DNA from 3 places in the Streptomyces sp. NPDC057253 genome. Region 3 is predicted to be linked to each of the others. Evidence: riboswitches for the same ligand, from Rfam matches in the RefSeq annotation. Region 3 holds a riboswitch; each other region holds the start of a gene.
The links. Region 3 has a riboswitch for S-adenosylmethionine ahead of ACFULQ_RS17875 (transporter substrate-binding domain-containing protein). Riboswitches for the same ligand answer to the same signal wherever they lie in the genome.
Positions count from the first base shown of each region.

Region 1: linked by a shared signal. The riboswitch ahead of thrC (threonine synthase) and the one ahead of ACFULQ_RS17875 (transporter substrate-binding domain-containing protein) in region 3 are both predicted to bind S-adenosylmethionine.
Region 2: linked by a shared signal. The riboswitch ahead of ACFULQ_RS42290 (aminotransferase class V-fold PLP-dependent enzyme) and the one ahead of ACFULQ_RS17875 (transporter substrate-binding domain-containing protein) in region 3 are both predicted to bind S-adenosylmethionine.

Region 1 covers NZ_JBHUXV010000167.1:2,786-12,875, reverse strand. The annotation lists gene nagA (N-acetylglucosamine-6-phosphate deacetylase) at 1-63, opposite strand, end outside; gene ACFULQ_RS44490 (ROK family protein) at 63-1,007, opposite strand; gene ACFULQ_RS44485 (ABC transporter substrate-binding protein) at 1,113-2,384, shown strand; gene ACFULQ_RS44480 (DUF3263 domain-containing protein) at 2,420-2,653, shown strand; gene otsB (trehalose-phosphatase) at 3,049-3,870, opposite strand; gene ACFULQ_RS44470 (trehalose-6-phosphate synthase) at 3,867-5,261, opposite strand; gene ACFULQ_RS44465 (glucosyl-3-phosphoglycerate synthase) at 5,370-6,314, opposite strand; SAM riboswitch class I at 6,460-6,615, shown strand; gene thrC (threonine synthase) at 6,633-7,913, shown strand; gene ACFULQ_RS44455 (MoaD/ThiS family protein) at 8,028-8,303, shown strand; gene ACFULQ_RS44450 (cold-shock protein) at 8,747-8,953, shown strand; gene groL (chaperonin GroEL) at 9,600-10,090, shown strand, end outside.
Region 2 covers NZ_JBHUXV010000141.1:7,815-17,904, forward strand. The annotation lists gene ctaD (cytochrome c oxidase subunit I) at 1-24, shown strand, start outside; gene ACFULQ_RS42250 (cytochrome c oxidase subunit 4) at 21-419, shown strand; gene ACFULQ_RS42255 (Ig-like domain-containing protein) at 551-1,810, shown strand; gene ACFULQ_RS42260 (hypothetical protein) at 1,888-2,289, opposite strand; gene ACFULQ_RS42265 (heme-copper oxidase subunit III) at 2,435-3,055, shown strand; gene ACFULQ_RS42270 (c-type cytochrome) at 3,116-3,925, shown strand; gene ACFULQ_RS42275 (Rieske 2Fe-2S domain-containing protein) at 3,922-4,977, shown strand; gene ACFULQ_RS42280 (cytochrome bc complex cytochrome b subunit) at 4,974-6,611, shown strand; gene trpD (anthranilate phosphoribosyltransferase) at 6,837-7,901, shown strand; SAM riboswitch class IV at 7,978-8,094, shown strand; gene ACFULQ_RS42290 (aminotransferase class V-fold PLP-dependent enzyme) at 8,215-9,576, shown strand; gene ACFULQ_RS42295 (PQQ-binding-like beta-propeller repeat protein) at 9,644-10,090, shown strand, end outside.
Region 3 covers NZ_JBHUXV010000028.1:54,706-64,795, forward strand. The annotation lists gene ACFULQ_RS17860 (vanadium-dependent haloperoxidase) at 1-264, shown strand, start outside; gene ACFULQ_RS17865 (MerR family transcriptional regulator) at 583-951, opposite strand; gene ACFULQ_RS17870 (MDR family NADP-dependent oxidoreductase) at 973-2,013, opposite strand; SAM riboswitch class IV at 2,246-2,353, shown strand; gene ACFULQ_RS17875 (transporter substrate-binding domain-containing protein) at 2,783-3,808, shown strand; gene ACFULQ_RS17880 (GNAT family N-acetyltransferase) at 3,898-4,623, shown strand; gene ACFULQ_RS17885 (putative leader peptide) at 4,670-4,756, shown strand; gene ACFULQ_RS17890 (LLM class flavin-dependent oxidoreductase) at 4,838-6,034, shown strand; gene ACFULQ_RS17895 (NtaA/DmoA family FMN-dependent monooxygenase) at 6,055-7,431, shown strand; gene ACFULQ_RS17900 (LLM class flavin-dependent oxidoreductase) at 7,428-8,519, shown strand; gene ACFULQ_RS17905 (LLM class flavin-dependent oxidoreductase) at 8,512-9,660, shown strand; gene ssuE (NADPH-dependent FMN reductase) at 9,718-10,090, shown strand, end outside.

The DNA.
Region 1 (10,090 bases), on a different contig from region 3:
TCGCGCCCGCGCGGCGGTAGCCGCAAATTCAGCGCTGTCCCGCGCCCCTGGGTGGGCTGCCATCAGCGAGTTGCCTCCGAACTGGTCGTCTTGTCGAGGAGGTCCCAGGCCAGGAGGCCGGCACCCAGGCAGCCCGCCGTGTCGCCCAGTGCCGCGGGGACGATCGTCGGGGGTTTCTGGAAGGTGATCCGCTGCCGCACTGCTTCCCTCAAGGGTGTGAACAAGGTTTCCCCCGCCTCTGCCAGGCCGCCACCGATGATCAGGGTGCGGGGGTCCAGGAGGGTGAGGGCGGTGATCAGGCCGTCGGCCAGGGTGTCCACGGCGTGCTGCCAGATCTCCCGGGCCTTCGGGTCCTCGGCGTCCACGGCCCGCGCGCAGTCCGCCGCGTCCGCCTCCGGGTTCCCGGTGACCGCGGCCCAGGCCTCGCTGACCGCGGCCGCGGAGGCGTACCGCTCCAGGCAGCCGCGCTGGCCGCAGGGGCAGGGGGTGCCGCGGGGCCGTACGACGACGTGGCCGATCTCGCCCGCGAAGCCGTGCGCACCCGCCTCCACCCGGCCCGCGATGCCGATCGCGCCCGCGATGCCGGTGCCGAGGGCGACGAAGAGGTAGCGGTCGGCGCCCTGGCCCGCGCCGATGCGGCCCTCCGCCAGGCCGCCGGTGCGCACGTCGTGGCCGAGGGCGACGGGGGCGCCGCCGAGGCGGTCGGTGAGCAGCCTCCGCAGCGGGACGTCCCGCCAGCCGAGGTTGGCGGAGTAGGCGGCGACGCCGTGCTCCTCGTCGACGATGCCGGGGACGGCGACGCCGGCGGCGAGCGCGGGGGCGCCGAGGTGCTCGGTGCCGTACGCGCGCAGCTCGGCGGCGAAGTCGAGGATGCCGTCGACCACCGCGTCCGGTCCGCGCTCGCGGCCGGTCGCGCGGCGGGCCCGGTGCAGCAGCTCGCCGCCCGCGCCGACCAAGGCCGCCTTCATCCCGGTGCCGCCCACGTCGAGGGCGATGACATGTCTCACGGGGGACAGTGTGGCCCTTGTACCCGCAAGAGGTCTAGTCCACTTACGTGGTGTAGACCTAAGGTCTGAGATATGTATGACTTTTCGAAAGTTTCGAACGTGAGTATGGGGCGGTTGTCGGTGCGGCGGCGAAGGACGGGAACGATCGCGGCGGTGTCCGCACTGGGCATGACGGCGGTGCTGGGGGGCTGCGGGCTGGGCGGCGGATCGGACGAGGTGACGCTGAGACTGGTCGCCGCCGACTACGGCGACAGCGCGGCCAACAGCTCCCGGAAGTACTGGGACCAGCTCGTCAAGGAGTACGAGGCGAAGCACTCCGGCGTGAAGATCGACGTCAGCGTGTACTCGTGGACCGACGTCGACCGCGAGGTCAAGGAGCTCGTGGCTGCCGGGAAGGCGCCCGACATGGCGCAGATCGGTGCGTACGCCGACTACGCGGACAAGGGACTGCTCTACAAGGCCGACGACCTGATCGGCATCCGCGAACAGGCCGACTTCGTCGCACAGCTCGGTGCCGCCGGGCGGATCAACGGGATGCAGTACGGGATGCCGTTCGCCGCGTCCACCCGGCTCCTCTTCTACAACAAGGCCCTCTTCGCCGACGCCGGGCTCACCCCGCCGAAGACGTGGAAGCAGCTGGCCACCGACGCCGAGGCGCTCAAGGCGGACGGGGTGAAGTACCCGTACGCGCTGCCGCTCGGCCCGGAGGAGGCGCAGGCCGAGACCATGCAGTGGCTGCTGAGCGGGGGCGGCGGCTACATCGACTCCGTCGGGACGTACGGCATCGACTCCGAGGAGAACGTCGCGACGCTGACCTGGCTCAAGGACGACCTCGTCGACAAGGGGCTGACCGGGCCCGTCGCGCCGGAGAACCTCAACCGGGCCGCGGCCTTCTCGGCGTTCGCCGCAGGGGACGTCGGCATGCTCAACGGGCATCCCTCGCTGATGAAGATCGCCGCCGCGAAGGGGGTGAAGTTCGGGATGGTGCCCATGCCGGGGGCCGAGGGGCCGACCAGGAACTCCATGGGCGTCGCCGACTGGATGATGGCCTTCAAGCAGAACGGCCACGCCGAGCAGGTGGGGGACTTCCTCGACTTCGTGTACAGCGAGAAGAACGTGCTCGCGTTCTCGCGGGAGTACGACCTGCTGCCGGTGACCAACTCCGCGTCCACCGCGATGAGCCGGGCCTCCCGTGACGCCGACCTGAAGCCCTTCCTCAACGCGCTGCCCGCCTCCGAGCTGCCGCCGGTGGGCAAGACGTCGTGGGCGTCGGTCAGCGCGGCCGTGAAGAAGCGGATCGGGTCGGCGGTGAGCTCCGGCGGGAGCCCCGAGAACGTGCTGCGGGAGCTCCAGCTCACCGCCCAGAACGCGGAGTAGTCGCGCTGTCAGTGGCGGGGGTTACGGTTTTCGGCATGGAGCAACCGGAGCTGGACCGCAGGGAGCGGGACGTCCTCGCCCTGGAGCGCCGCGGCTTTTCCGGCCCCGGCGCGAAGGAGCGCGCGATACGCGAGGAGCTGGGCCTGGCGCCGGTCCGCTACTACCAGCTCCTCAACGCCCTCCTGGACGACGAACGCGCCCTGGCCTTCGACCCGGTGACGGTGAACCGCCTACGGAGAGTGCGGGAGGCCCGCCGCTCCGAGCGGTAGCCTCCGGCGGCGGGACGGGTGCCGGTGGGCCTGGGCGAGGGCTGCGGACCGGTGTCCTGGGCGAGCCCGTGCCCGGGGTGAGCTGGTGCGGTGGGCGATCGGGCGTTGGGACGCTGCCGGCGAGCCGGGCCCGAGCAGGCGCTCCCATCGGCTGGGCCGGGCGGCCCGCAGCCTGTCGGCCGGAGGCGCCGGACCGACCAGGCGTTCCCATCGGCTGGGCCGGGCGGCCCGCAGCCTGTCGGCCGGAGGCGCCGGACCGACCAGGCGTTCCCATCCGCTGGGCCGACGGACCGCAGCCTGCCGTCGGCCGAGCCGGTCCGGTGACGGTCGGTCGTGGGCCGGGAGGCCGGGAGGCTCGCGGTGGTGGAGGGTGGGTGGTTCGGCGCGCGCTCGGGTCAGGCGAGTCGGGTCGCCAGCGTGCGGAGGAGGTTCACCACGCCTTCGGGGCCGTCGACCACCAGGTCGGCTCGTTTGCGGAGTTCTGTGACCTCGTCGCTGCCGCTGCACACCAGGAGGCCGGGGGTGCCGGTGGTGCGCAGGTCCTCGACCGTGGAGAAGGCCGGGAGGTCGCCGAGGTCGTCGCCGCCGTAGAGGACGGAGGTGGCGGACAGCTCGCGGACGTGGGCCAGCAGGGCCACGCCCTTGTCCATGCCCGGGGGACGCAGTTCCAGGACCAGCCGGCCGGGTTCGACGATCAGGCCGTGCCGGAGCGCCAGGTCGGTGAGGGGGGTGCGGAGGGCGTCGAAAGCGACCTGCGGGTCCGGGGCCCGGCGGGTGTGGACGGCCACCGCCCGGCCGCCCTTCTCCTCGATCCAGGCGCCGGTGCCGTCGAGGAGGGCCGGCAGCTCGGCGCGGACCGCCGCCACACCCGGGTGCGGTTCCGGTGCCGTGATCTCACCCGTGGCCGCGTCCCAGCGCTCCGCGCCGTAGTGGCCGAGGACGGTCAGATGCTCCAGACCGGCGACGCCCGCGAAGCCGCCGTGGCGCACCGCGACCTCGGCCGGGCGGCCCGTGATCACCGCCACGGACGCCACCTTCGGGGCCAGCGCGGCCAGCACCGACACCGCCTCGGGATGCGCCCGCGCCCGCTCCGGGTCCGCCACGATCGGCGCGAGCGTCCCGTCGAAGTCCAGCCCGATCACCGCGCCCCGCGGGTGCGACAGGAGCGCCCGGAGACCGTCGCGGCCGGCGGGCGTGCTGGGCGTCGGCAGGCTCATGCGTCCAGCGCCTTCAGCGCGTTCAACTGGTCCAGGAACCACTGGGCCGGAGGGAGGGCCGTGGCCGCCGCGGCCAGCCGCTTCGCGCGTTCGGCGCGGTCGTGGGCCGGCAGGGTCAGGGCCTCGTGCAGGGCCGCCGCCGTCTGCTCCACGTCGTAGGGGTTGACCGTGATCGCGTCGTCGCCCAGCTCCTCGTACGCCCCGGCCTCCCGCGACAGCACCAGCGCGCACCCCTCGTCGGAGACCACCGGCACCTCCTTCGCGACCAGGTTCATGCCGTCCCGGATCGGGTTGACCAGGGCCACGTCGGCCAGCCGGTACGCGGCGAGCGAGCGCGCGAAGTCGTCCTTGACGTGCAGCACGACCGGGGTCCAGCCGGGCGTGCCGTACGAGGAGTTGATCTCCTCCGCCACCCGCTGCACCTCGGCCGTGTAGTCCCGGTACACCGCGAGATCCTGCCGGGACGGATACGCGAACGCCACGTGCACGACCCGCTCCCGCCACTCGGGCCGCGACTCCAGCAGCCGCCGGTACGCCAGCAGCCCGCGCACGATGTTCTTCGACAGCTCGGTCCGGTCCACCCGCACGATCGTCTTCCGGCCGGCCCCGATCTCCTCGCGCAGACCGACGATCCGTTCCTCGACGTCGGCCGCGTGCGAACGCTCGCGCAGGAAGTCCGCGTCGGCGCCCAGCCCGTGCACGCCGACCTGCGTGTCCCCGAGCCCGCCCGCGAACTCCGTGGCGCAGGCCGTGAAGGCGTCCGCCCACCGGCGGGTGAGGAAACCGAGCCGGTCGGCGCCGAGCATGCCCCGCAGCAGCTGCGCCGCGATGTCGTCCGGGAGCATCCGGAAGTAGTCCACCGGCGCCCACGGCGTGTGCGAGAAGTGGCTGATCCGCAGGTCCGGGCGGAGCTCGCGGAGCATCCCCGGCACCAGGCACAGGTGGTAGTCCTGCACCAGGACCGCCGCCCCCTCGGCCGCCTCCTGCGCCAGCGCCTCGGCGAAGGCGCGGTTGTACGTCTCGTACGACGCCCACCGGCGCCGGAACTCCGCGTCGAAGACCGGCTCCAGCGGGGTCTGGTAGAGCAGGTGGTGGACGAACCAGAGGACCGAGTTGGCGATGCCGTTGTACGCGTCCGCGTGCACGTCGGCCGGGATCGCGAGCATCCGCACGCCGTCCTCGCCGACGCCCTGGGCGACTGCTTCGCGGTCGCCGTCGGACAGGGCCGAGCAGACCCACAGGGCGCCGGCGTCGGGGCCGATCGCGGACAGGCCGGAGACCAGGCCGCCGCCGCCGCGCTTGGCGTTGAGCTCGCCGTTCTCCTGGACCTCGTACGAGACGGGGCCTCTGTTGGATGCGACCAGTACGTTGGCGTTGTGCGAGGGAGCCATGACTCGACATCTAGCCCGGGGTGCAACCGCTCAAACGTTCCCGTGGGTGCGTGGTCGGCTGCGGGTCGGTGGGGGCTGGGCGCGCAGTTCCCCGCGCCCCTGGTAGGTCTACGCAGCCCTTCGTTTCATGTACTCCGGGATTTCCGTCATCGGTGGGCGTTCCTCCGTGTCCACCGAGTACGTGCGGGGCTCGAAGCCGTCCTCGCCGCGTTCGAACTGGGTCAGGGACGGGCGGATCATGTGGCCGCGGGCCAGCCTGAGCTGGGCCGTGCGGTAGATCGCCGCCGACATCCGGCCCAGTGCCTGGCCGTCCTGGTGACGGTGCTTGCGGACGCCGACGTCGACCTGGGCGAGGGCGTCCAGGCCCACCAGGTGCAGCGCGTCGACCAGCATGCCCAGCTCGACGCCGTACCCGACCGGGAAGGGGAGCTGTTCGAGGAGGCTGCGGCGGGCCGCGTACTCGCCGCCCAGCGGCTGGACGAAACCGGCCAGCTGCGGCCAGTGCATGTTCAGCAGCGGGCGCGCCATGAGCTCGGTGACCCGGCCGCCCTGACCCGCGGCGCCGCCCAGGGGACGGTCGTACATGCCCTTGACCAGGTCGACCTCGGGGTCGGTGAGCAGCGGGCCGACGATGCCGGAGACGAAGTCCGAGGAGAACTCCTTCAGGTCGGCGTCGATGAAACAGACGATGTCCCCGCGGGTGGCCAGCAGGGAGCGCCACAGCACCTCGCCCTTGCCGGGGAGGGCGGGCAGCCGGGGCAGTATCTCGTCGCGGTGCACCACGACGGCGCCGGCCGCGGCGGCGACCTCGGAGGTGCGGTCCGTGGACCCCGAGTCGACGACGACGATCTCGTCGACCAGCGGCACCTGCTTCACGAGGTCGTGACGTATCACGGAGACGATGTCACCGACCGTCTCCTCCTCGTTGAGCGCGGGCAGCACGACACTGACCGTCTGCCCGGTGCGCTGCTTGGCGGCCATGATCTGGTGGAGCGGGCGATCGGTCACCGACCAGGAGCGGGTGCTCAGCCAGCGCTCGACTTCTTCCAGCACGTAGGCGGCTCCTTCGTGTGTGATCCGTGTGATCCGTCTCGCGGTTCGGACGGCCTATCTCAACTGTCCTGGTTGTCGGTTACAGTCTTGAACAACGCGGGTGACCATCGCATGTCCTGGCAGGCCCGCCGACACAACTTCATACCGCTCATCCAGAGGGGCAGAGGGATACGGCCCGATGAAGCCCCGGCAACCCTCCAGTCGGTTCTCGTAGATCACCGTTGATCATTTCGCGAGGCTCCCGGCTAGGGAAGGTGCCAAATCCGTCTCACGGCGAAACGCGTCGTGAGGAAGATGAGGAGAAAGGGCCTCGCCTCCATGGCTGCGCAGACTGTTGCAAGCACCACGAACTCCGTCGACCTGGGTCCCGCCGCGGCACTGAGCTGCCGCGAGTGCGGCCACCGCGTCCCGCTGGGCCCGGTCTTCGCCTGCGAGGAGTGTTTCGGCCCGCTCGAGATCGCGTACGACTTCTCGGCCTACGACACCGAGGAGCTCCGCAAGCAGATCGAGGCGGGACCCGCGAACATCTGGCGCTACGCCCCGCTGCTGCCCGTGCCGGCGGACGTGGCGGACAAGCCCAACATCAACCCCGGCTGGACCCAGCTCGTCAAGGCCGACAACCTCGCCCGCGAGCTCGGCGTCACCGGCGGCCTGTACATCAAGGACGACTCCGGCAACCCGACGCACTCCTTCAAGGACCGCGTCGTCGCGCAGGCCCTGGAGGCGGCGCGCGCGTTCGGCTTCACCACTCTCTCCTGTTCCTCGACCGGCAACCTCGCGGGTGCGGTCGGTGCCGCCGCCGCCCGGGCCGGCTTCCGCTCGTGCGTGTTCATCCCGCACGACCTGGAGCAGGGCAAGGTCGTCATGGCCGCGATCTACGGCGGCGAGCTCGTCGGCATCGAGGGCAACTACGACGACGTGAACCGCTTCTGCTCCGAGCTGATCGGCGACCCGGCCGGCGAGGGCTGGGGCTTCGTCAACGTCAACCTGCGGCCGTACTACGCCGAGGGCTCCAAGACGCTGGCGTACGAGATCTGCGAGCAGCTGGGCTGGAAGCTCCCGGACCAGCTGGTCGTGCCGATCGCCTCCGGCTCCCAGCTCACGAAGATCGACAAGGGGCTCCAGGAGCTGATCAAGCTCGGGCTCGTCGAGGACAAGCCGTACAAGATCTTCGGGGCGCAGGCGGAGGGCTGCTCGCCGGTGTCGGTGGCGTACAAGGCGGGCCATGACGTCGTACGGCCGCAGAAGCCGAACACCATCGCCAAGTCGCTGGCGATCGGGAACCCGGCCGACGGGCCGTATGTGCTGGACATCGCCCGGCGTACGGGGGGTGCGGTGGAGGATGTGAACGACGAGCAGGTCGTCGAGGCGATCAAGCTGCTTGCGCGTACGGAGGGGATCTTTGCGGAGACCGCCGGTGGGGTGACCGTGGGGGTGGCGAAGAAGCTGATCGAGAGCGGTCTGCTGGATCCCTCGCTGACGACCGTTGTGCTGAACACCGGGGATGGTCTGAAGACGCTGGACGCGGTGGCGGGTACGGGTCTTACCGCCACGATCCGTCCCAACCTTGATTCGTTCCGCGAGGCTGGTCTCGCATAAGCAGGTCGCTGTGCGGCGGCGGGTCCGTGGGGGCTGGTCGCGCCCACGCGGCGGAGCCGCATATCGATACAGCCCCGCGCCCCCAGGGCGACTACCTGACCGGAGGTCCTGAACATGAGTGTTTCCGTCCGTATCCCTACCATCCTGCGCACCTACACCGGCGGGCAGGCCGAGGTGACCGCCGAGGGTGGGACCCTGGCCGAGGTCATCGCCGATCTGGAGAAGAACCACACCGGTATCGCCGCCCGGGTTCTCGACGACCAGGGCAAGCTGCGGCGGTTCGTCAATGTGTACGTGAATGACGACGACGTGCGCTTCGAGCAGGGGCTGGAGACGGCGACGCCGGACGGGGCCGGGGTCTCGATCATCCCGGCGGTCGCCGGCGGGTGACCGTATGACTGGTCATTACCTTCGGTAATAGTGATGACCGAGTGTTCATCCGATTGCCCCCTCCGTGAGAGAAGCGGAGGGGGCAATTCTCTATGGTTGAGCGCGGTACAGTTGGGGAAGCAGCGGCTTTCTCCTTGCCGCATGCATATGAGTTCTCGCTCCACGTGCGATGAGAAGTAGCCAAAGTGTGCGCGTCTTATGTGCCTTATGCGTGCTTTATGGGGCCCGACTTGCCCCGAATTCAGGCGAATTCTCACTACATTCCGGACCCCTTCCGTCCAGAATTCTCGTCCGATTGACCTGTTGCAGACGGCAGTTGGACAGATACATTCAGCCGCGGTCGACGCGTTCCGGCGCACGCCCCCAACCATGTGGGGGGTGAGGTCTGACCCGGATCCGCGAAGTGCGGGTCCGTGCAAGGGCCAGTAATAGGGGAGTTAGGCATGGCTCAGGGCACCGTCAAGTGGTTCAACGCGGAGAAGGGGTACGGCTTCATCGCGGTCGACGGTGGTGCGGATGTATTCGTCCACTACAGCGCGATCCAGATGGACGGTTACCGCACCCTTGAAGAGGGCCAGCGGGTCGAGTTCGAGATCTCGCAGGGTCAGAAGGGGCCGCAGGCGGACATGGTCCGTCTCGCGACTGGCTGAAGCACGCGCCGGGTAACAACAGCGTCGTTCTTCTTTTCTTCACTGAAGGGCTCGTACCCCATGGGGAGTCATGGGTACGGGCCCTTCGGTATGTGCCTGTGCCTCCGGCGGTTGGGCGGGGTCGGTGCGGGTTCGTGTTCGTCTGCGGGGCCGGTGGGGGCGGGCGTTTTGCGCAGTTCCCCGCGCCCCTGGGTGTGTGCGGGGGTTCGTGTTCGTCTGCGGGGCCGGTGGGGCGGTTTGCGCAGTTCCTCGCGCCTCTGCGCGCCCTTGGTGCCGGGCCGCTGCAACCTCCCCAGGGGCGCGGGGAACTGCGCGCTCGGCCCCCACCGGCCGGTAGCCGCCCGACCGCCGAAACCGTCGCCTCCGGGGTGCGCGATCCGGGTGCCGGGAGCTGCGCGGGGCGGCCCTCGCCGGTCCGCGCCCGCGTGAGCGAACCCGGCCCGGTCTTCGGGAGGCGCTTGCACTCGACCAGGCCGAGTGCTAATCATTGGCGTTAGCACTCTGAAGGTGAGAGTGACAAAGATGGACCGGGTCGGTGAGGCCCGCAGGCCTAGTGGGGCAAGGATCCACAGGCCGGCGAGCCGTCCGTCGCGGGCGCGGGCGCGGTCCGAAGGAATCACCCCCAGTCCTGGAGGGACCACTTCACATGGCCAAGATCATCGCGTTCGACGAGGAGGCGCGGCGCGGCCTCGAGCGCGGCATGAACCAGCTCGCGGACGCCGTCAAGGTGACGCTCGGCCCCAAGGGCCGCAACGTCGTCCTCGAGAAGAAGTGGGGCGCCCCCACGATCACCAACGATGGTGTCTCCATCGCCAAGGAGATCGAGCTCGAGGACCCGTACGAGAAGATCGGCGCCGAGCTGGTCAAGGAAGTCGCCAAGAAGACGGACGACGTCGCCGGTGACGGTACGACCACCGCGACCGTGCTCGCCCAGGCCCTCGTCAAGGAAGGCCTGCGCAACGTAGCCGCCGGCGCCAACCCGATGGCCCTCAAGCGCGGTATCGAGAAGGCCGTCGAGGCCGTCTCCGCCGCTCTCCTTGAGCAGGCCAAGGATGTCGAGACCAAGGAGCAGATCGCCTCCACGGCCTCCATCTCCGCCGCCGACACCCAGATCGGCGAGCTCATCGCCGAGGCCAT
Region 2 (10,090 bases), on a different contig from region 3:
GGCGGCAAGGAGGCCGGCAAGTGAAGATCCAGGGACGGATGTTCATCTGGCTGAGCGTCTTCATCCTCGTCATGGCGATCGTCTATGGCGTGTGGTCGAAGGAGCCGGCCGGTACCACCGCGCTCTTCCTGGCCTTCGGCCTGTCCGTCATGATCGGCTTCTACCTCGGCTTCACGGCCAGGCGGGTGGACGCCGGCGCGCAGGACAACAAGGAGGCCGACGTCGCGGACGACGCCGGCGAGGTCGGGTTCTTCAGCCCGCACAGCTGGCAGCCGCTCGCCCTCGGCTTCGGCGGCGCCCTCGCCTTCCTGTCGGTCGCGATCGGCTGGTGGCTGCTGTACTTCTCGGTGCCGGTGATCCTGGTCGGCCTGTACGGCTGGGTCTTCGAGTACTACCGCGGTGAGAACCGCACCCAGTAGCACGAGCGGAGCTCAACAGGAGCCCGGACACTCCGTCAGGAGCGTCCGGGCTCCTGCGTTTGCCGCAAGAGTGATCACTCGTACGAGTCACCCGGCGTGCCGCAGTTGACTTCGCTTCCTAGCGTGAAGTCATGAACCACACTCCGCGCACCCGCACCGTCCTGAGCTGCACGATGCTGGTGGTCGCCTTCGGCATAAGCACCTCGGCCTGCGGGTCCGACGGGAACCCGCTGGCTGCCACGCCGTACGACGCGGCGGACCAGATCGCCTTCAACGCGCCCACCAGCGACGGCAAGAAGGCCGATCCGGACAAGCCCCTGGAGGTCACCGCCGACGACGACGGCCGTATCACCGACGTCACCGCCACGGACGCCACAGGCCGCTTCGTGGCGGGCGAACTCTCCGCCGACGGCTCCCGCTGGCACAGCACCTCCGCACTGGCCGCCAACGCCCACTACACGGTCCGGGTGAGCACCGAGGACGACGACGGGGCGCCGGGCCGCAAGGTCCTCTCCTTCGACACCAGCAAGCCGCTGGGCAAGAAGCGCCTGAACGTCACCTTCGGTCCCAAGTCGGGCACCTACGGTGTCGGCCAGCCCGTCACTGCCAAGCTGGACAAGCCCGTCAAGGACAAGGCGCAGCGGGCGGTCGTCGAGCGGGCCCTCAGGGTCGACGCCACGCCCGCCGTGCAGGGCGCCTGGTACTGGGTGGACGACAAGGAGCTCCACTACCGGCCCAGGGAGTACTGGCCCGCCCACGCCACCGTCCAGGTCCGCAGCGAGCTGGAGGGCGTCAAGGTCGGCGACCGGCTCTGGGGCGGCAAGACCAAGCCCGTCAGGCTGACCATCGGCGACCGCATCATCGCCGTGACGGACGCCTCCTCGCACGCGATGACCGTCTACAAGAACGACCAGGTCATCAAGGAACTCCCGGTCACCACCGGCAAGCCCGGCTTCGACACCCGCAACGGCGTCAAGGTCGTACTGGGCAAGGAGTACTTCGTACGTATGCGCGGCACCAGCATCGGCATCGCCGAGGGTTCCTCGGAGTCGTACGACCTGCCGGTCTACTACGCGACCCGCGTCACCTGGAGCGGCGAGTACGTGCACGCCGCCCCCTGGTCGGTCGGCTCACAGGGCTACGCCAACGTCAGCCACGGCTGCACCGGCATGAGCACCGCGAACGCCGAGTGGTTCTTCGAGACGGTCCACGAGGGCGACGTGGTCAAGGTCGTCAACTCCGACGGCAAGACCATGGAGTCCTTCGGCAACGGCTTCGGCGACTGGAACCTGGACTGGCAGAAGTGGCGCCAGGGCAGCGCGCTGGTGGCAGCACTCCCGGACGCCCCGAGCGCAGACCAGACGGCACGGCTGCGACCGACGTCAGTGTGACCCACCCAGGGGCGCGGGGAACTGCGCGACCAGCCACAACGGACCCGCAGCCGCCCGCGAACCGCAGAACCGTGCTCCTAGGCGCTCAGGGCCTTCCGAGACCGCAGCAAAGAAGCCAGCGCCGACGCGAACTCCACCGGATCCACCGGATGAGCCACCGCACCCTCGGCCCGGCTCCACGTGGCCAGCCACGCATCCTGCGGCCGCCCGATCAGCAACAGCACCGGCGGACAGTCGAACACCTCGTCCTTGATCTGCCGGCACAGCCCCATCCCGCCCATGGGCACGGCCTCGCCGTCGAGGACGCAGACGTCGATCCCGCCCTTGTCCAGCTCCTTCAGCACCGCCGCAGGGGTCGCGCACTCCACGAACTCCACCACCGGAACATCGGGAGCGGGACGCCGCCCCGTCGCCAGCCGAACTTGCTCGCGGGTGTTGGAATCGTCGCTGTAGACCAGCACCGTGGCGGTCGGCTGCATTGTTCCTCCGTGACGTCAGCGTCGTAAGGACAGGCCCGTTGGCCCGGATGCTACTCCCTTGAACACCACGTCAACACCGGTACGGACCAGCAAGACACTCCGAACGGCACCCCCCGGAGTGAGGGCGGGATAAGCGACCGACATAATGTCGGTCGTGGCGACAGCAACGACAGTAGACACCGGGCACGCGCACCCGTCGGTCAACCGACCGAACCTCACCAGCGTCGGAACCATCATCTGGCTGAGTTCCGAGCTGATGTTCTTCGCGGCCCTCTTCGCGATGTACTTCACCCTGCGATCGGTGACGGGACCCGATCACTGGAAGGAAATGGCGCACAGCCTGAACTTCCCGTTCTCGGCGACGAACACCACGATCCTGGTGCTCTCCTCGCTCACCTGCCAGCTCGGCGTCTTCGCCGCCGAGCGCGGTGACGTGAAGAAGCTCCGGGGCTGGTTCATCGTCACGTTCATCATGGGCGCGATCTTCATCGGCGGTCAGATCTACGAGTACACGGAGCTGGTGAAGAAGGACGGGCTGTCCCTGTCCTCCGACCCGTACGGCTCGGTGTTCTACCTGACCACCGGCTTCCACGGTATGCACGTGACGGGCGGCCTGATCGCGTTCCTGTTCGTTCTCGGGCGTACCTACGCGGCCAAGAGGTTCACCCACGAGCAGGCGACCGCCGCGATCGTCGTGTCCTACTACTGGCACTTCGTCGACGTCGTCTGGATCGGCCTCTTCGCCACGATCTACATGATCAAGTAGCCGGGCCCGCTCCCGACATCGCAAGCATCGACGCAGAAGATCCTGACACCGGGGTAATCCGTGAAAAAGCTCTCCGCACGACGACGCCACCCGCTGGCGGCGCTCGTCGTCCTACTCCTCGCGCTGGCATGCACCGGGGGGCTGTACGCCGTGTTCGCGCCCGCGAGCAAGGCGCAGGCAGATGAAACCGCCCAGTCCCTGGCCATCGACGAGGGCAAGAAGCTCTTCGCCGTAGGCTGCGCCAGCTGCCACGGCACCGGCGGTCAGGGATCCTCCGACGGACCGAGCCTGGTGGGCGTGGGCGCCGCGGCCGTCGACTTCCAGGTCGGCACCGGCCGTATGCCGGCCCAGCAGCCGGGCGCGCAGGTTCCGCGCAAGAAGGTCATCTACACGCAGGCCGAGATCGACCAGCTGGCCGCGTACATCTCCTCGCTGGGCGCGGGTCCGACCATCCCGACCGAGGCGCAGTACGGCCCCGACGGTGCCGACATCGCCAAGGGCGGTGAGCTGTTCCGCGACAACTGCACGCAGTGCCACAACTTCACCGGCAAGGGTGGCGCGCTGACGCACGGCAAGTTCGCGCCCAGCCTCGAGGGTGTCGACCCGAAGCACATCTACGAGGCCATGCAGACCGGCCCGCAGAACATGCCGTCGTTCCCCGACACCACGCTGTCGGAGCAGAACAAGAAGGACATCATCGCGTACCTGAACGCGGTCAACGGCGACGACACCGTGAGCCCCGGCGGCCTTGAGCTGGGCGGTCTCGGCCCGGTCTCCGAGGGCCTGTTCGCCTGGATCTTCGGCCTCGGCGCGCTGATCGCGGTCGCCGTCTGGGTCGCCGCTCGGACCGCAAAGGCCAAGAAGTCATGAGTAGCCAAGACATTCCAGAAGAGAACCTGCCCGCAGAGCAGGACGCGCACGGCGCGGTAGGCGTCGCGGACGAGCAGAACCCGTTCGCCGACCCCGGTCTGCCGCCCCACGAGCACCGGGTGCAGGACATCGACGAGCGGGCCGCCAAGCGGTCCGAGCGCACGGTGGCCATGCTGTTCACGGTCTCGATGCTGTCGACGATCGGGTTCATCGCCTCGTACGTGGGCATCCCCCACGACAAGTCGATCTTCGTCTTCCCGATCGGGCACATCAACGCGCTGAACTTCGCGCTGGGCCTGACCCTCGGTCTCGCCCTCTTCGCGATCGGCGCGGGTGCGGTCCACTGGGCCCGCACCCTGATGTCCGACGAGGAGATCGCCGACGAGCGTCACCCGATCGAGGCGCCCCCCGAGGTCAAGGCCAAGGTCATGGCCGACTTCAAGCAGGGCGCCAAGGAGTCGGCGCTCGGCCGCCGCAAGCTGATCCGCAACACGATGTTCGGCGCGCTGGCCCTGTTCCCGCTCTCCGGTGTCATGCTGCTGCGCGACCTCGGTCCGCTGCCCGGCACCAAGCTCCGCCACACCATGTGGTCCAAGGGCAAGCTGCTGGTCAACATGAACACCGACCAGCCGCTGCGTCCCTCGGACGTCGCGGTCGGCTCCCTCACCTTCGCCAAGCCCGAGGGCTTGGAGGAGCACTCCGAGGAGTTCCAGACCGAGATCGCCAAGGCCGCCCTGATGATCGTCCGGCTCCAGCCCGACAACATCAAGGACAAGCGCGAGCTCGAGTGGTCGCACGAGGGAATCGTCGCGTACTCGAAGATCTGCACCCACGTCGGTTGCCCGATCTCCCTGTACGAGCAGCAGACGCACCACGTGCTCTGCCCCTGCCACCAGTCCACCTTCGACCTCTCCGACGGTGCCCGGGTGATCTTCGGCCCCGCCGGTCACGCCCTGCCGCAGCTGCGCATCGGCGTGAACGACGAGGGCTACCTTGAAGCGCTCGGCGACTTCGAGGAGCCCGTCGGTCCTGCATTCTGGGAGCGCGGATGAGCACTACAGAGTCCACCGAAGCCCGCTCTCGCGGGAAGGCACCGGCCGGCGAGCGTGTCGCCGACTGGGCCGACGGCCGGCTGGGGATCTACTCCCTGGCCAAGGCCAACATGCGCAAGATCTTCCCCGACCACTGGTCGTTCATGTTGGGTGAGGTCTGCCTCTACAGCTTCATCATCATCATCCTCACGGGTGTGTACCTGACGCTGTTCTTCCACCCGTCGATGAACGAGGTGGAGTACCACGGCAGCTACGTCCCGCTGCAGGGACAGCTGATGTCCGAGGCGTTCAACTCGACCATGCACATCTCCTTCGATGTGCGCGGTGGTCTGCTGATCCGGCAGATCCACCACTGGGCGGCGCTGATCTTCCTCGCCGGCATGTTCGTGCACATGATGCGGGTGTTCTTCACGGGCGCGTTCCGCAAGCCGCGTGAGGTCAACTGGCTGTTCGGCTTCCTGCTGTTCGTCCTCGGCATGTTCACCGGCTTCACCGGTTACTCGCTCCCGGACGACCTGCTCTCCGGCACCGGTGTCCGCTTCATGGAGGGCGCGGTCCTGTCCGTGCCGATCGTCGGCACGTACCTGTCGTTCTTCCTGTTCGGCGGGGAGTTCCCGGGCGGCGACTTCGTGGCCCGCTTCTACTCGATCCACGTCCTGCTGCTGCCGGGCATCATGCTCGGTCTGGTCGTCGGCCACCTGATCCTGGTCTTCTACCACAAGCACACGCAGTTCGCGGGCCCCGGCAAGACGAACAACAACGTGGTCGGCATGCCGCTGCTGCCGGTCTACATGGCCAAGGCCGGAGGCTTCTTCTTCCTGGTCTTCGGTGTCATCGCGGCCATCGCGGCGATCGCCTCGATCAACCCGATCTGGTCGATGGGCCCCTACCGTCCGGACCAGGTGTCCACGGGCGCCCAGCCGGACTGGTACATGGGCTTCTCCGAGGGCCTGATCCGTGTCATGCCGGGCTGGGAGATCAACTTCTGGGGTCACACGCTCGTCCTGGGTGTGTTCATCCCGCTGATGATCTTCCCGCTGGTCCTGGTCGCGATCGCGGTCTACCCGTTCATCGAGTCCTGGGTCACCGGCGACAAGCGCGAGCACCACATCCTGGACCGCCCGCGCAACGCCCCGACGCGTACGGCCTTCGGTGTCGCCTGGATCACCTGGTACTTCGTGCTGCTGGTCGGTGGTGGAAACGACCTCTGGGCCACCCACTTCCACCTGTCGATCAACGCCATCACCTGGTTCGTGCGGGTCGCGTTCTTCGTCGCCCCGGTCCTCGCGTTCATCGTCACCAAGCGGATCTGCCTCGGCCTCCAGCGCCGTGACAAGGACAAGGTGCTGCACGGGCGCGAGTCCGGCATCATCAAGCGCCTGCCGCACGGTGAGTTCATCGAGGTGCACGAGCCGCTCAGCCAGGAGCAGCTGCACACGCTCACGGCACACGAGCAGTACAAGCCGGCCGCGATCGGCGCCACGGTCGACGAGAACGGCGTCGAGCGCAAGGTCAAGGGCACCGAGAAGCTGCGCGCCAAGCTGAGCGAGGCGTACTACGGCGAGGAGTCCCAGATCGCCAAGCCGACCGTCGAGGAGTACAAGGAGATCACCAGCGGCCACGGCCACCACTGATCCCTGCTTGTCGCTGCGCTCGCCACAGCGCGGTTGAAAGGACCCCGTCCGAATCCCGGACGGGGTCCTTTGCCGTGCGGGTGCGGCTTCGGTGGGGGCGGGCGCTTTTTGCGCAGTTCCCCGCGCCCCTGAGATGGCCCGTCCGAACACCGGACGGGGGCCTGCGACGTGCTGTGGGCTGGATAGGGTGGCAGCAGACTTCTCTACGACATCTGGAGCGGCCCCATGAGCGCTGTGACCCCCGCTGGAGGCGACATCGCGGCGGGCCGTTCCTGGCCCGAGGTGTTGAACGCCCTGCTGTACGGGCGGGACCAGAGCGCCGACGCCACGGCGTGGGCGATGGACCGGATCATGCAGGGCGAGGCGACCGACGCGCAGATCGCCGGGTTCGTGGTCGCGCTCCGGGCCAAGGGCGAGACGGTCGAGGAGATCAACGGGCTGGTGCGGACGATGTACGCGCACGCCAATGTGATCGAGGTCCCCGGGCGGACGGTCGACATCGTCGGCACCGGCGGCGACGGCGCCAAGACCGTCAACATCTCCACCATGTCGGCGATCGTCGTGGCCGGAGCCGGCGCCACGGTCGTCAAGCACGGCAACCGGGCCGCCTCCTCCGCGTCCGGCGCCTCGGATGTCCTGGAGAAGCTCGGCGTCAATCTGGAGCTGACGCCGAAGCGGGTGGCCGAGGTCGCCGAGGAGGCCGGGATCACCTTCTGCTTCGCGATCAAGTTCCATCCCGCGCTGCGTCACGCGGGCGCCGCACGCGGCCAGTTGGGCATCCGCACGGTCTTCAACATCCTCGGCCCGCTGACCAACCCCGCCCGGGTGCGCGCCCAGGCCGTCGGGGTCGCGGACCCGCGCATGGCCCCGGTCGTCGCGGGCGTCTTCGCCGAGCGCGGCAACTCCTCGCTGGTCTTCCGCGGTGACGACGGCCTCGACGAGCTGACGACCACCTCGACCTCCCACGTCTGGGTCGTCCGGGACGGCAAGGTCACCGAGGAGAGCTTCGACCCCCGTGACGTCGGCATCGAGCTGGTCCCGGTCGAGGCCCTGCGCGGTGGTGACCCGGCGTACAACGCGGAGGTCGCCAGGAAGCTCCTGGACGGCGGGACGGGCCCGGTCCGGGACGCCGTACTCCTGAACTCGGCGGCCGCGCTGGTGGCCCTGGACCCGGGCACCGGGACGCTGGCCGAGCAGCTGCGGGCCGGGATGGACAAGGCCGCGGAGTCGATCGACTCCGGGTCGGCCAAGCGGACGCTGGAGCGCTGGGTGGCCGCGAGCAACGCGTAGCGGCCGGCGGGGTGTCGTCCCGCGATCCGGACACGGGTTGCGGGACGACGATCACATCGCGTAGGTTTTTTGACCAGGTCATGAGTGACAGTCATGAGGCCCCGGCCGACTGTCCGGCAACCCTCCGTCCGTGGCGGGGTGCCCCGGGTGAAGACCAGGCCGTAGGCAGCGAGGTCTGCGGCAAGCGCGGATCCCTCACGAACCAGGGATCCTGGTCGTTCGAGGAGTCTTCCGTGAGCAAGCGAATGCGCTAGGGCGCCGAGCCCCGCCTCCGCACACCCCTCTCACCCTTCACTTTTCACGGGAGTCCCCCATGTCTGTCTCCACCGCTGCCTCCGTCCAGTCGCTTTGTGCCCAGCTGCCCGTTCTGGGCCGGGATGTCACCGTCCCGCTCGTCACGGGTGGCGAAGTCACCTACGCGGCGCTCGACTACGCGGCCAGCGCCCCCGCCCTCCAGCGCGTCTGGGACGACGTGGCGGCCTACGCGCCCTACTACGGCAGCGTGCACCGCGGGGCCGGCTACCTCTCCCAGCTGTCGACCGACCTCTTCGAGAACGCCCGCAGGACCGTCACCGAGTTCCTCGACTGCCGTGCGGACGACCAGCTGATCTTCACCCGGTCGACCACCGACTCGCTCAACCTCCTCGCCGCCGCCCTCCCCGCCGACTGCCAGGTCTTCGTCTTCGAGACCGAGCACCACGCGAGCCTGCTGCCCTGGAAGGACGCCCGGGTCAGCTACCTCGACGCCCCGCGCACCCCGCTCCAGGCCGTCGAGACCCTGGAGAAGGCCCTCGCCGCCCGGGACCCCTACGGCCCGGCCCTGGTCTGCGTCACCGGTGCCTCCAACGTCACCGGTGAGCTGTGGCCGGTCCGCGAGCTGGCCGCCGCCGCCCACGCCCATGGCGCCCGGATCGTCCTCGACGCCGCCCAGCTCGCCCCGCACCACCCGGTGAGCGTCCGCGACCTCGACGTCGACTGGGTCGCCTTCTCCGGCCACAAGCTGTACGCCCCCTTCGGCTCCGGAGTCCTCGCCGGCCGCGCCGACTGGCTCAGGGCGGCCGACCCCTACCTCGCGGGTGGTGGCGCCAGCCGCAAGGTCACCCGGCGCGAGGACGGGGGAGTGGACGTGGAGTGGCACGACAGCGCCGCCCGCCACGAGGCCGGCTCCCCGAACGTCATCGGCGCCTACTCCATCGCGTCGGCCTGCAAGGCCCTCACCGAGGCCGGCTTCGACACCCTGGTCGCCCGTGAGCAGCACCTGATCGAGAAGGTCCGCGAGGGCCTCGCCGAGGTCCCCGAGGTCCGTGTCCTCTCCCTGTTCGGCGACGACGCCCCCCGCGTCGGCGTGATCTCCTTCGTCGTCGAGGGCTGGAACAGCTCCCACTTCGCCGCCGCCCTGTCCGCCGAGTACGGCATCGGCGTCCGCGACGGCCTCTTCTGCGCCCACCCCCTCGTCCGCACCCTCCTCGGCAGCGACCCGCAGACCCAGGGCGAGTGCGGGGCCCCCGAGGCGGCGCCCGGTGAGAAGTCGCTGAACGCGATCCGGGTGAGCTTCGGCGCGGGCACGCCGGACGAGCACGTGGAGCGGTTCGTGAAGGCCGTGAAGGAACTGGTCGCGGACGGTGCGAAGTGGTCGTACCGCACGGAGGACGGCCGCTGCGTCCCGGCCGTCTGACGTACCGGCGTCCACCCCGCGTATACGCTCGACCCCGGCAGCCGTACGGAGGCAGGGGGAGCACGGGGTGCAGGAGCTGCGCGAGACGGACCCGCGGACCATCGGGCCGTACGAGGTCCTGGGCAGACTCGGGTCCGGCGGGATGGGCGAGGTGTATCTCGCCGAGGCGCGCGGCGGGCCCCGGCTGGCCGTGAAGGTCGTCCGCGCCGAGCACGCCGAGGACCGCACCTTCCGCGCCCGTTTCCGCCACGAGGTGCGGGCCGCGCAGACCGTCGGCGGAGCCGGCACCTACACCGCGCGGGTCGTGGACGCGGACACCGGGGCCGCCCGGCCGTGGATGGCCAGCGAGTTCGTGGCGGGCCCCAACCTGCGGGACGCGGTGCTCGACCAGGGGCCGCTGGGCGCGGACGCGGTACGGCTGCTGGCGGGCGCGCTCGCCGAGGCGCTCGCCGCGATCCACGCCAAGGGCCTGGTGCACCGGGACCTCAAGCCCTCCAACATCCTGCTCGCGCCG
Region 3 (10,090 bases):
CACAACACCTACGCGGGCGCCGCGCAGACCGTCCTGTCGGCGCTCACCGGCCCGCGCACAGCCCCCTTCACCCTGACCAGCCCCACAGCTCCGGGCGTGACCCGGACGTACACCACCTGGAAGCAACTCTCCGACGAGAACATCGACGCCCGGGTCTACTCCGGCATCCACACGAGGTCGGCCGACGAGGCGGGGATCACGCTCGGCACGAAGGTGGCACGGTACGTCCTGAAGAACTCGCACGGACTCCTTGCGCCGCGGTGACCCTCCGGGCATCGGAGACGGAGCCCGTCCGGACGTGAGCCGGTGGCCGGCGGGGGATCCGTGCGGCAGGGGGTCGCGCGAGGCCGAGGACATGCGCGAGGCGCGGCGTCAGGTGATCAGGGCCGTCGGAAACCGGCCCTCCTGGCCCCACCGGCACTGCTGCCCCGGACGTCACCCCGATGTGTGCCCCGCCTACCCAGGGCGGTGGGGTCGGAGACGCGTCGCCGCTCCGGTTCGACGGTAACGGCGGCGAGCGGCGAGGCACCCGCAGCGTGAGCCGGCGCGCCCTCGCCGCCTGCGCCTGCCCCGTGCGGAGGATCAGTTCCGGCCCGTCCGCTGAGCCAAGAGGGTGCGCAGACGGGTCAGGCGGTCGATTTCTGTGTCCATGGCGGCGAGCCGGTGTGTGATCACGCGGGCACCGGGGGCGGTCGAGTCGGCGTCCGCGCAACGCAGTTGTGGGTTCCCGGCCAGGAGGTGGATCCGGTCGGCGATGCCGTGCAGGTCCTCGACGGTGAGGCCGAGGCCGAGGAGCTCGCGGATGACGCGGACGCGGGCGACCTCGTCCGGCCCGTACCGGCGTTGGCCGGTCGCCGTACGCCGCGGTGGCGGCAGCAGACCGCGCTCCTCGTAGAACCTCAGGGCCCGTGGGGTGGTCCCGGCCGCTGCCGCCGCGTCTCCGATGCGCATCCCGACCTCGCTTCGTGTGGGTCACCGGGCCGGCAACTCCACGACCACGGTGCCGAAGTGCCGTCCCTCGAACAGTTCCTGCAACGCCCGCGGGGCCTGTTCGATGCCCGGGATCCGCACGTGCGGAAAGGAGATCTCACCGGAGCGCAGCCAGCCGCCGAACCGTTTGACCCACTCCTGCGTCACCTCGGGATGGTCGACGCCGCTGTAACCGCTCAGCGTGATCCCCTGGTTGATGACGCGGAAGGTGTCGATCTCCGCCGGAGCGCTGTCACCGTCCTGGTGCGGTGACAGCTGGCCGGACAGCGCGCCCACGAGCGCGAAGCGGGCGCCTCGACGCGCCACCGTGAGCGCCGCCGTCAGCTGCTCGCCGCCCACGGTGTCCACCAGGACGTCGATGCCTTCGGGCGCCGCGGTGCCCAATTGCTCGGCGAACGTGGGGAATTGCCCGCCGGACACCACCACCGCGTCGTAGCCCAGTTCGGTGCGCAGCCGCTCGGCCTTGGCCGGGGACCGGGTACTGCCGATGACCTTGCGGGCCCCCAGCAGCCTGGCGATCGGACCGGCCAGAGTCCCCACCGCGCCCGCCGCCCCCGTGACGAGGACCGTGTCGCCGGGACGGACGTCGGTGAGCCTGGTGAGCGCGCCGTAGGCGGCCGACCCCGACGACAGGTGGGCGACCGGATCCGGCAGTGCGGCGTCGACCGGGGTGCAGTCGGCCGCGGCCACCAGCGCGTGCTCGCGCCACCCGAGCAGGTGGGTGACGGCGTCCCCCGGCCGCAGTGGGCTGCCCGGGCCCACGCCGACGACCTCGCCCACAGCGGGGCCGAAGAGCACGCCACCGGCGTGGATCGGCGGCAGGGGTACTCCCTCGGGTGCGCCTCCGATCAGGGTGCGCAGCCCGGGAAACACGAGGAAGTACCGGTTGCGGACGAGGACCTGTCCGGGCCCGGGCATGGGCAGCGACTGGGCGACGACGGCGAAGTGCTCGGGGCCGGGCAGCCCCTCAGGAGCGGTGACGAGCCGGATCTCGCGGGTGGCGGACGGCAGGGGAGTGGCCATGGGGGCTCCTGGTCGGGAGAAGCGAGGCGGGCCGAGCGGGCGACCCGCCGGTGCGGGCGCGCAGACGTTAGCCCCTGACGCGCACGTCAAGGTCAAGCCGGGATGCTCGCAGCGTCCACGCCGGCCCCTTGCCGGCGTCGAGCGTCCGCGTCGAACCGGGCCGCCGACCGTTCCACCTGCTGGACCGGCGTTGACAAGAGTTCGGACTGTTGTCTTAATTACCGTTCAGAACGGTCAAGAGCGTCAGCGACAAGCCCTGGCTTGCTGACCGGCAACCCTCCGCCGCGGTGGGGTGCCCCAGGTGACGACCCGACCGATGAAGTGTCGGTAAGCGCGAGGCCCTCAGGGCAGGAACGGTGACGGTGACGCCATGTACGCAGCACCCAGGACGGCGACGTGCCGCTCGCAGGGCTGCGCACCGTACGCCAACCTGCTCGTCGCCGATCGCGCCGTCGATCTGCTCCGCGTGAGCAGCGCACTGTGTACCGAGCCGGGCCGCGCCCGCTGTCGGGGCTGACACCTCCCCGCATCTCCCCCACTTTCTGACGGACACCGCCGCGGTGTGCCGTCGCCCTCCCCGCCCCCGGTGACTCGCCGAGGCGTCGGCCACTGACGGCCTGTCAAACCCCTTGGCAAATACACGAGTTACCCGTCCGCCGTTTCGTCACCGCGGTCGTGCCGGCCCTGGTCGCCCAGGTCCTCCGACCGGCCGCAACCAACAGACCTCCCCCCACGCCACCCTCATCACCTTCAGCGACAAGGAACGGCCATGCCCACCCAGTTCACCCGACGCAGCCTGATACGCGGCATCACCGCGGCGACCGCCGTCGCCTCCTTGGCCACCGGGCTCGCCGCCTGCGGTGGCAACAGCGACGCGGCCACCACCACCGACAGCGCCAGATCCGGTGAGGTCGTCATCGGCCGGGTCTCCAACGGCGCCGCCAAGGAGACCACCGTCAAGGTCTCCGAGGTCAAGTCCATCAGCGCCGAACTGCCCGCCGCCCTCAAGAAGAGCGGCAAGCTGGAGATCGGCATCGGTGCCCTGCCCGCCGGGTTCCCGCCGCTGGCGTACGTCGGCGACGACCAGAAGACCCTGACCGGCTCCGAGCCCGACCTCGGCCGCCTGGTCGCCGCGGTGTTCGGGCTCAAGCCCGAGGTGAAGAACTCCACGTGGGAGAACCTCTTCGTCGGCATCGACAGCGGCAAGGTCGAAGTGGCCTTCTCCAACGTCACCGACACCGAGGAGCGCAAGAAGAAGTACGAGTTCGCCTCCTACCGGCAGGACAACCTCGCCTTCATCGTGCCGAAGAAGAGCACCTGGAACTTCGACGGCAACTACGAGAACCTCGCCGGCAAGACGATCGCCGTGGGCTCCGGCACCAACCAGGAGAAGATCCTCCTGGAGTGGAAGCACAAGCTGGCCAAGGAGGGCAAGAAGCTCACCGTCAAGTACTTCCAGGACAGCCCGAGCACCTATCTCGCCCTCAACAGCGGCAAGATCGACGCCTCCTTCGGCCCCAACCCCGGCTTCGCCTACCACAACCGTCAGGTGGCCAACACGCCCAACGCCACCCGCACCGCGGGCACTTACTCGGGCGCGGGCGCGAGCCTGCAGGGCCTGATCGCGGCCACGGCGAAGAAGGACAGCGGCCTCGCCAAGCCGCTGGCCGACGCGATCAACTACCTGATCAAGAACGGCCAGTACGCCGAGTGGCTCAAGGCGTACAACCTCAACAACGAGGCCGTCGCCAAGTCCGAGGTCAACCCGCCCGGGCTGCCGCTCGACAACTCCTGACCACCGCGCACCGGGGACTCCGCCGCCGCCCCGCGACGGAGTCCCCGCCGGCCGGACCCACCGAGCCGCACCCCGGAGACCGCAACGCCATGTCCGTCACCACCCTCGACACCAACTCCGCGCACATCCTGGACAACCCCGCCTGGGCCGCGCTCACCGGCCCGCACGCCCACTTCGCCGAACGCGTCGGCCACGCCGCCCGCTATCAGCAGGACGTGGCTCCCTTCCACGCCGTCTCCGACGGGGACGACCCGCGCGCCTGGGCCGACCTCGCCGCTCTCGTCGGCCCCAACGGCACCGCCGCGGTGGGGGGAGTCACCGAGGCTCCGGACGGGTGGGAGATCGTCGGCGAGGGAGAGGGCGTCCAACTCGTGGACACCGCGCTGCGGGCCGAACCCGCCCCCGAGGCGGTACGGCTCGGACCCGACGACGTGCCCGAGATCCTGGACCTGATCGCCCGCACCAAGCCCGGCCCCTTCCTCGAGCGGACGATAGACCTCGGTACCTATCTGGGCATCCGGGACCGGGGACGCCTGATCGCCCTCGCCGGTGAGCGGCTGCGCCCGCCCGGCTGGACCGAGATCAGCGCGGTCTGCACCGACCCGGCGTATCGCGGCCGGGGTCTGGCCACCCGGCTGGTCCGCGCGGTCGCCGCCGGGATCCGGGAGCGCGGTGACACGCCGTTCCTGCACGCGGCGGCGGACAACACCAACGCCATCCGGCTCTACGAGTCGATCGGCTTCACCCTGCGCCGCCGTACGACCTTCTCCCTTGTACGGCGGACCGAAGCCGCCGTCCTGGAAGAAACGGCATAGCCGTGCCGTTGTCCTTGTCGAAGGCGATGACTTGGGGGTGGGTCGAGTGACACGTGTACTGCGCTCCGCCCACCTCTACTCCCGGCCGCACATCGATCTCCAGCGCGTGTCCGCCGCGCTGTGTTGTTCCTGACCCGTCTGCTGCCCCCCGCCGCCGCGCCCCCACCCTTGCGGGCCGGCCTTCTCGTACGGATCTCCAGGAAGGCACCTGCTCGTGTCCCCTTCTTCTTTGCATCTTGCTGTCGCCTTGGACGGCACCGGCTGGCACCCGGCTTCCTGGCGTGAGCCGGTGGCCCGGCCCGGTGAGCTGTTCACCGCCGGTTACTGGGCCGATCTGGTCGCCGAGGCCGAGCGCGGCCTGCTGGACTTCGTGACCATCGAGGACGGCCTGGGCCCGCAGTCCTCGCACCTGTTCGCTGCGGACGAGCGCACCGACCAGGTCCGCGGCCGCCTCGACGCGGTGCTGATCGCCTCGCGGATCGCGCCGCTGACCCGGCATATCGGCCTGGTGCCGACCGCGGTGGTCACCCACACCGAGCCGTTCCACCTGTCCAAGGCGATCGCCACCCTGGACTATGTCAGCACCGGGCGTGCGGGGGTGCGGGTGCAGGTCAGTGCCCGGCCCGGTGAGGCGGCGCACTTCGGCCGGCGCAGCATCCCGCGGATCGAGGCCTACGACAGCCCCCCGGCCCAGGAGCTGATCACCGACTTGTTCGAGGAGGCGGCGGACTGGGTGGAGGTGGTGCGCCGGCTGTGGGACAGCTGGGAAGACGACGCCGAGATCCGGGATGCGGCCAGCGGGCGGTTCATCGACCGGGACAAGCTGCACTACATCGACTTCGAGGGCCAACATTTCAGTGTCAAGGGCCCCTCCATCACGCCGCGTCCGCCGCAGGGACAGCCGCTGGTCACTGCCCTCGGCCACCAGAGCGTGCCCTATCGGCTGATCGCCCGGCAGGCCGACGTCGGCTACATCACCCCGCACGATGCCAGCCAGGCGCGGGCGATCGTGGCCGAGATCCGCGCAGAACAGTCGGTTGCCGGACGTGAGAGCGAACTCCTGCATGTCTTCGGCGACTTGGTGGTCTTCCTCGACGAGGACCCGGCCGAGGCGGCTGCCCGCCGGGACCGTCTGGACGCGCTGGCGGGGGAGCCGTACACCAGTGACGCCCGGATCTTCACCGGCACCGTGGCCCAACTCGCCGACCTCCTCGCCGAGTTCCAGGCGGCAGGGCTCACCGGCTTCCGGCTGCGGCCCGCCGTTTTGGGCCATGACCTGCCGGCGATCACGCGCGGGCTGGTGCCCGAGCTCCAGCGCCGGGGCCTCTTCCGTACCGCCTACGAGGCGGACACCCTGCGCGGCCTGCTGGGTCTGGCCCGCCCCGCCAACCGCTACGCCGCGTCCGTCTGAGCCGGAGGGATCCCGCCACCATGTCCAAGCCCTTGAAGCAGATTCACCTAGCCGCGCATTTCCCGGGCGTCAACAACACCACCGTGTGGAGCGACCCGGAGGCCGGCAGTCACATCGAGTTCGACTCCTTCGCGCACTTCGCGCGCACCGCCGAACGCGCCAAGTTCGACTTCCTCTTCCTCGCCGAGGGACTCAGGCTCCGCGAACAGGGCGGAAAAATATACGACTTGGACGTGGTGGGCCGCCCGGACACGTTCACGATCCTGGCCGCGCTGGCCGCCGTCACCGAGCACCTCGGGCTGACCGGCACCATCAACTCCACCTTCAACGAGCCCTACGAGGTGGCCCGCCAGTTCGCCAGCCTGGATCACCTGTCCGGGGGCCGCTCGGCGTGGAACGTGGTCACCTCCTGGGACGCCTTCACCGGCGAGAACTTCCGCCGCGGCGGCTTCCTCCCGCAAAGCGAGCGCTACTCCCGGGCCCGGGAGTTCCTGGCCACCACCCAGGAACTCTTCGACTCCTGGACGGGGCAGGAGATCCTTGCCGACCAGGCTGCGGGGGTGTTCCTGCGGGACGCGAAGGCGGGCTCCTTCGTCCACACCGGGCAGCATTTCGACATCCACGGCCAGTTCAACGTGCCGCGCTCCCCGCAGGGCCGCCCGGTCATCTTCCAGGCCGGTGACTCCGAGGAGGGCCGCGAGTTCGCCGCCTCCTCCGCCGACGCCATCTTCAGCCGCTACGCCACCCTGACCGAGGGCCAGGCCTTCTACACCGACGTCAAGGGCCGTCTCGCCAAGTACGGGCGCCGCCCGCAGGAGTTGCTGATTCTGCCCGCAGCGTCCTTCGCGCTGGCCGACACCGACGCCGAGGCCGAGGAACTGGCCCGGACCGTGCGCCGCCAGCAGGTCAGCGGCGCCACCGCGCTCAAGCACCTGGAGTTCGTGTGGAACCGGGACCTCTCGTCGTACGACCCGGAAGGGCCGCTGCCCGACATCGATCCGGACGTCAGCGACAACCACATCTCCAAGGGCCGGGCCCAGGTGCGGATGTACCGGGACCCGCTGGCCACCGCCCGCGAGTGGCGTGAGCTGGCCGAGGCCAACAAGTGGTCCATCCGCGACCTGGTCATCAACACCGGCAACCGGCAGAACTTCATCGGCTCACCCGCCACCATCGCCCGCACCATCAACGACTACGTCCAGGCCGACGCCAGCGACGGCTTCATCCTGGTCCCCCACATCACCCCCACCGGCCTGGACGCCTTCGCCGACAAGGTCGTCCCCCTCCTCCAGGAACAGGGCGTCTTCCGCACCGACTACGACGGCCCCACCCTGCGCCACCACCTCGGCCTCGCCCACCCCGACGACACCCGCACCGCACACCGGGCGGCCTCATGAAGTTCCTCGCGATCACCCTCATCGTCCATCGTCCGGACCCCGTCACCGGGGTGCAGAAGTCGACCCACGACCGCTTCCGTGAGGTGCTCGACAACGCGTTGCTCGCGGAGGAACTGGGCTTCGACGGCTTCGGTGTGGGGGAGCGGCACGAGCGGCCGTTCATCTCCTCCTCACCGACCGTCGTCCTCAGCCATGTGGCCGCCCTCACGAAGAGGATCCGCCTGTTCACGGCCGTCACGACGCTGAGCCTGCTGGACCCGGTCCGCGCCTACGAGGACTACGCCACCCTCGACCACCTGTCCGAGGGGCGCCTGGACCTGATCATCGGCAAGGGCAACGGCGCCGCGCAGCGCGACCTGTTCCAGGTCACGCCCGAGGACCAGTGGGACCGCAACGCCGAGAGCTATGAGGTCTTCCGCAAGATCTGGCGGCAGGACAAGGTCAGTGCCGACACCCGCTTCCGTCCTCCGCTGACGGACGCCGAGGTGTGGCCGCGGCCGTACCAGCACCCGGTCCGCGTGTGGCACGGCAGCGCCACCAGCAAGGAGTCGGTCGACCTGGCCGCCCGCTACGGCGACCCGCTGTTCTCGGCGAACGTCACCAACCCCATTGAGCCGTATGCCGAGTTGATCCGGTACTACCGTGAGCGCTGGGCACACTACGGCCACGATCCGGCGAAGATCGCCGTCGGTGCGGGCACGGCGGGCATCTACGTGGCGCCCACCTCTCAGGAGGCGCTGGCGGCGTACCGCCCGATCTTCGAGTCCAATCTGGCGTTCTTCAAGAAGGCCGGTCTCCCGATCGTCTTCGAGACCCTGGAGGACTTCGTCGAACGCAGCTCGGCTCTCATCGGCAGCCCGCAGCAGGTCATCGACAAGGTGCACCGCTACCACGAACAGTTCGGCCACACGGTGGTCCACCTGCACGCGGACGCGAGCGGGCTGACCGAGTCCCGGCACCGGGCCTCCCTCGAGCTGTTCCAGGCCAAGGTCGCCCCCGTGCTGCGCCGTGACATCCCGGACCCGCCGTTCGTGTGGGGACCCGTGGCGGCGGCGCCACCGCTCACCCAGGAGTCCGTCCATGTCTGACATTGCTCTCGGCGTTCTCGACCTGGTCCCGATTCCCTCCGGCTCGACGGCGGCCGATGCCCTGCGCAACTCCATCGACCTCGCACAGCGGGCCGAGCGCTTCGGATACGCCCGCTACTGGTTCGCCGAGCACCACCTCAATCCGGGCGTGGCCGGCACGTCACCGGCCGTCGTCCTGGCCCTGACCGCATCCGCCACCTCCACCATCCGGCTCGGTTCCGGGGCAGTACAGCTCGGGCACCGCACGGCGCTGTCCACGGTGGAGGAGTTCGGACTGCTCGACGCGCTGCACCCGGGCCGCTTCGACCTGGGCCTGGGCCGCTCGGGCGGCCGCCCACCGGGACAGCCGGTCGCGCCGCTGCCGACGGCGACCCCGGTCGTCGACGGCCGCACCCCGAACGGCCTGTTGATCCCGCCCCGCTTCTCCTTCGAGCATCTGCTCGGCTCGCCCCGTATCGCGTTGCAGCGCAGGCTGCTTCTGCTGCCGGGCGCCGAGTCCCAGGACTACGCCGAGCAGATCGACGACATCCTCGCCCTGCTCGCCGGCACCTACCGCTCCCCGGAGGGCGTCGAGGCGCACGTCGTGCCGGGGGAGGGCGCTGACCTGGAGGTGTGGATCCTGGGCAGCAGCGGTGGTGAGAGCGCCGCTGTCGCGGGCCGAAACGGTCTGCGGTTCGCGGCGAACTACCACGTCAGCCCGGCCACGGTCCTGGAGGCGGTGGAAGGTTACCGGTCCTTCTTCCAGCCTTCCGAGTTCCTCGACAAGCCGTACGTCAGCGTCTCGGCGGATGTCGTGGTCGCCGAGAACGACGCCACTGCCCGCGAACTCGCCTCCGGCTACGGCCCGTGGGTCCGCAGCATCCGCACCGCCGAGGGCGCCATCGAGTACCCGACGCCGCAGGAAGCGCGCGCCCACTCATGGACCGACGAGGACCGGGCCCTCGTCCAGGACCGCCTCGACACCCAGTTCGTCGGTTCACCGGGCCGGGTGGCCGACCAGTTGGAGCAACTCCAAGAGGCCACGGGCGCGGACGAGTTGCTCATCACCACGATCACCCACGACCACACCGACCGGGTCCGTTCGTACGAACTGCTCGCGGAGGAATGGCGCCGACGGGGGCACTCCTTCCCGTCGAGTTGACGCTCGGGACGACCCCACAGATCGCCTGCAAGAACGACGAACCGAAAGGTCCCTCCCATGGCCACTGTCCTGTCCGTCTCCGGAAGCCCCTCCGCCACCTCCCGCACCGCTCGGCTGCTGCGCCACCTGGACGAGCGGCTCATCGCACAGGGGCACGAGGTGGTGCCGCTGGACGTGCGCACCCTGCCTGCCGAGGCGTTGCTAGGGGCCGACTTCGGTCACCCGGAGATCGTCCGGGCCACCGCCCTCTTCGAACACGCGGACGGAGTGGTGATCGGTACTCCCGTCTACAAGGCCGCCTACTCCGGACTCCTGAAGTCCCTGCTGGATCTGCTGCCGCAGTACGCCCTGGCAGGCAAGACGGTCCTCCCGCTGGCCACCGGCGGAACCACCGCCCACGTCCTCGCCATCGACTACGCCCTGCGCCCGG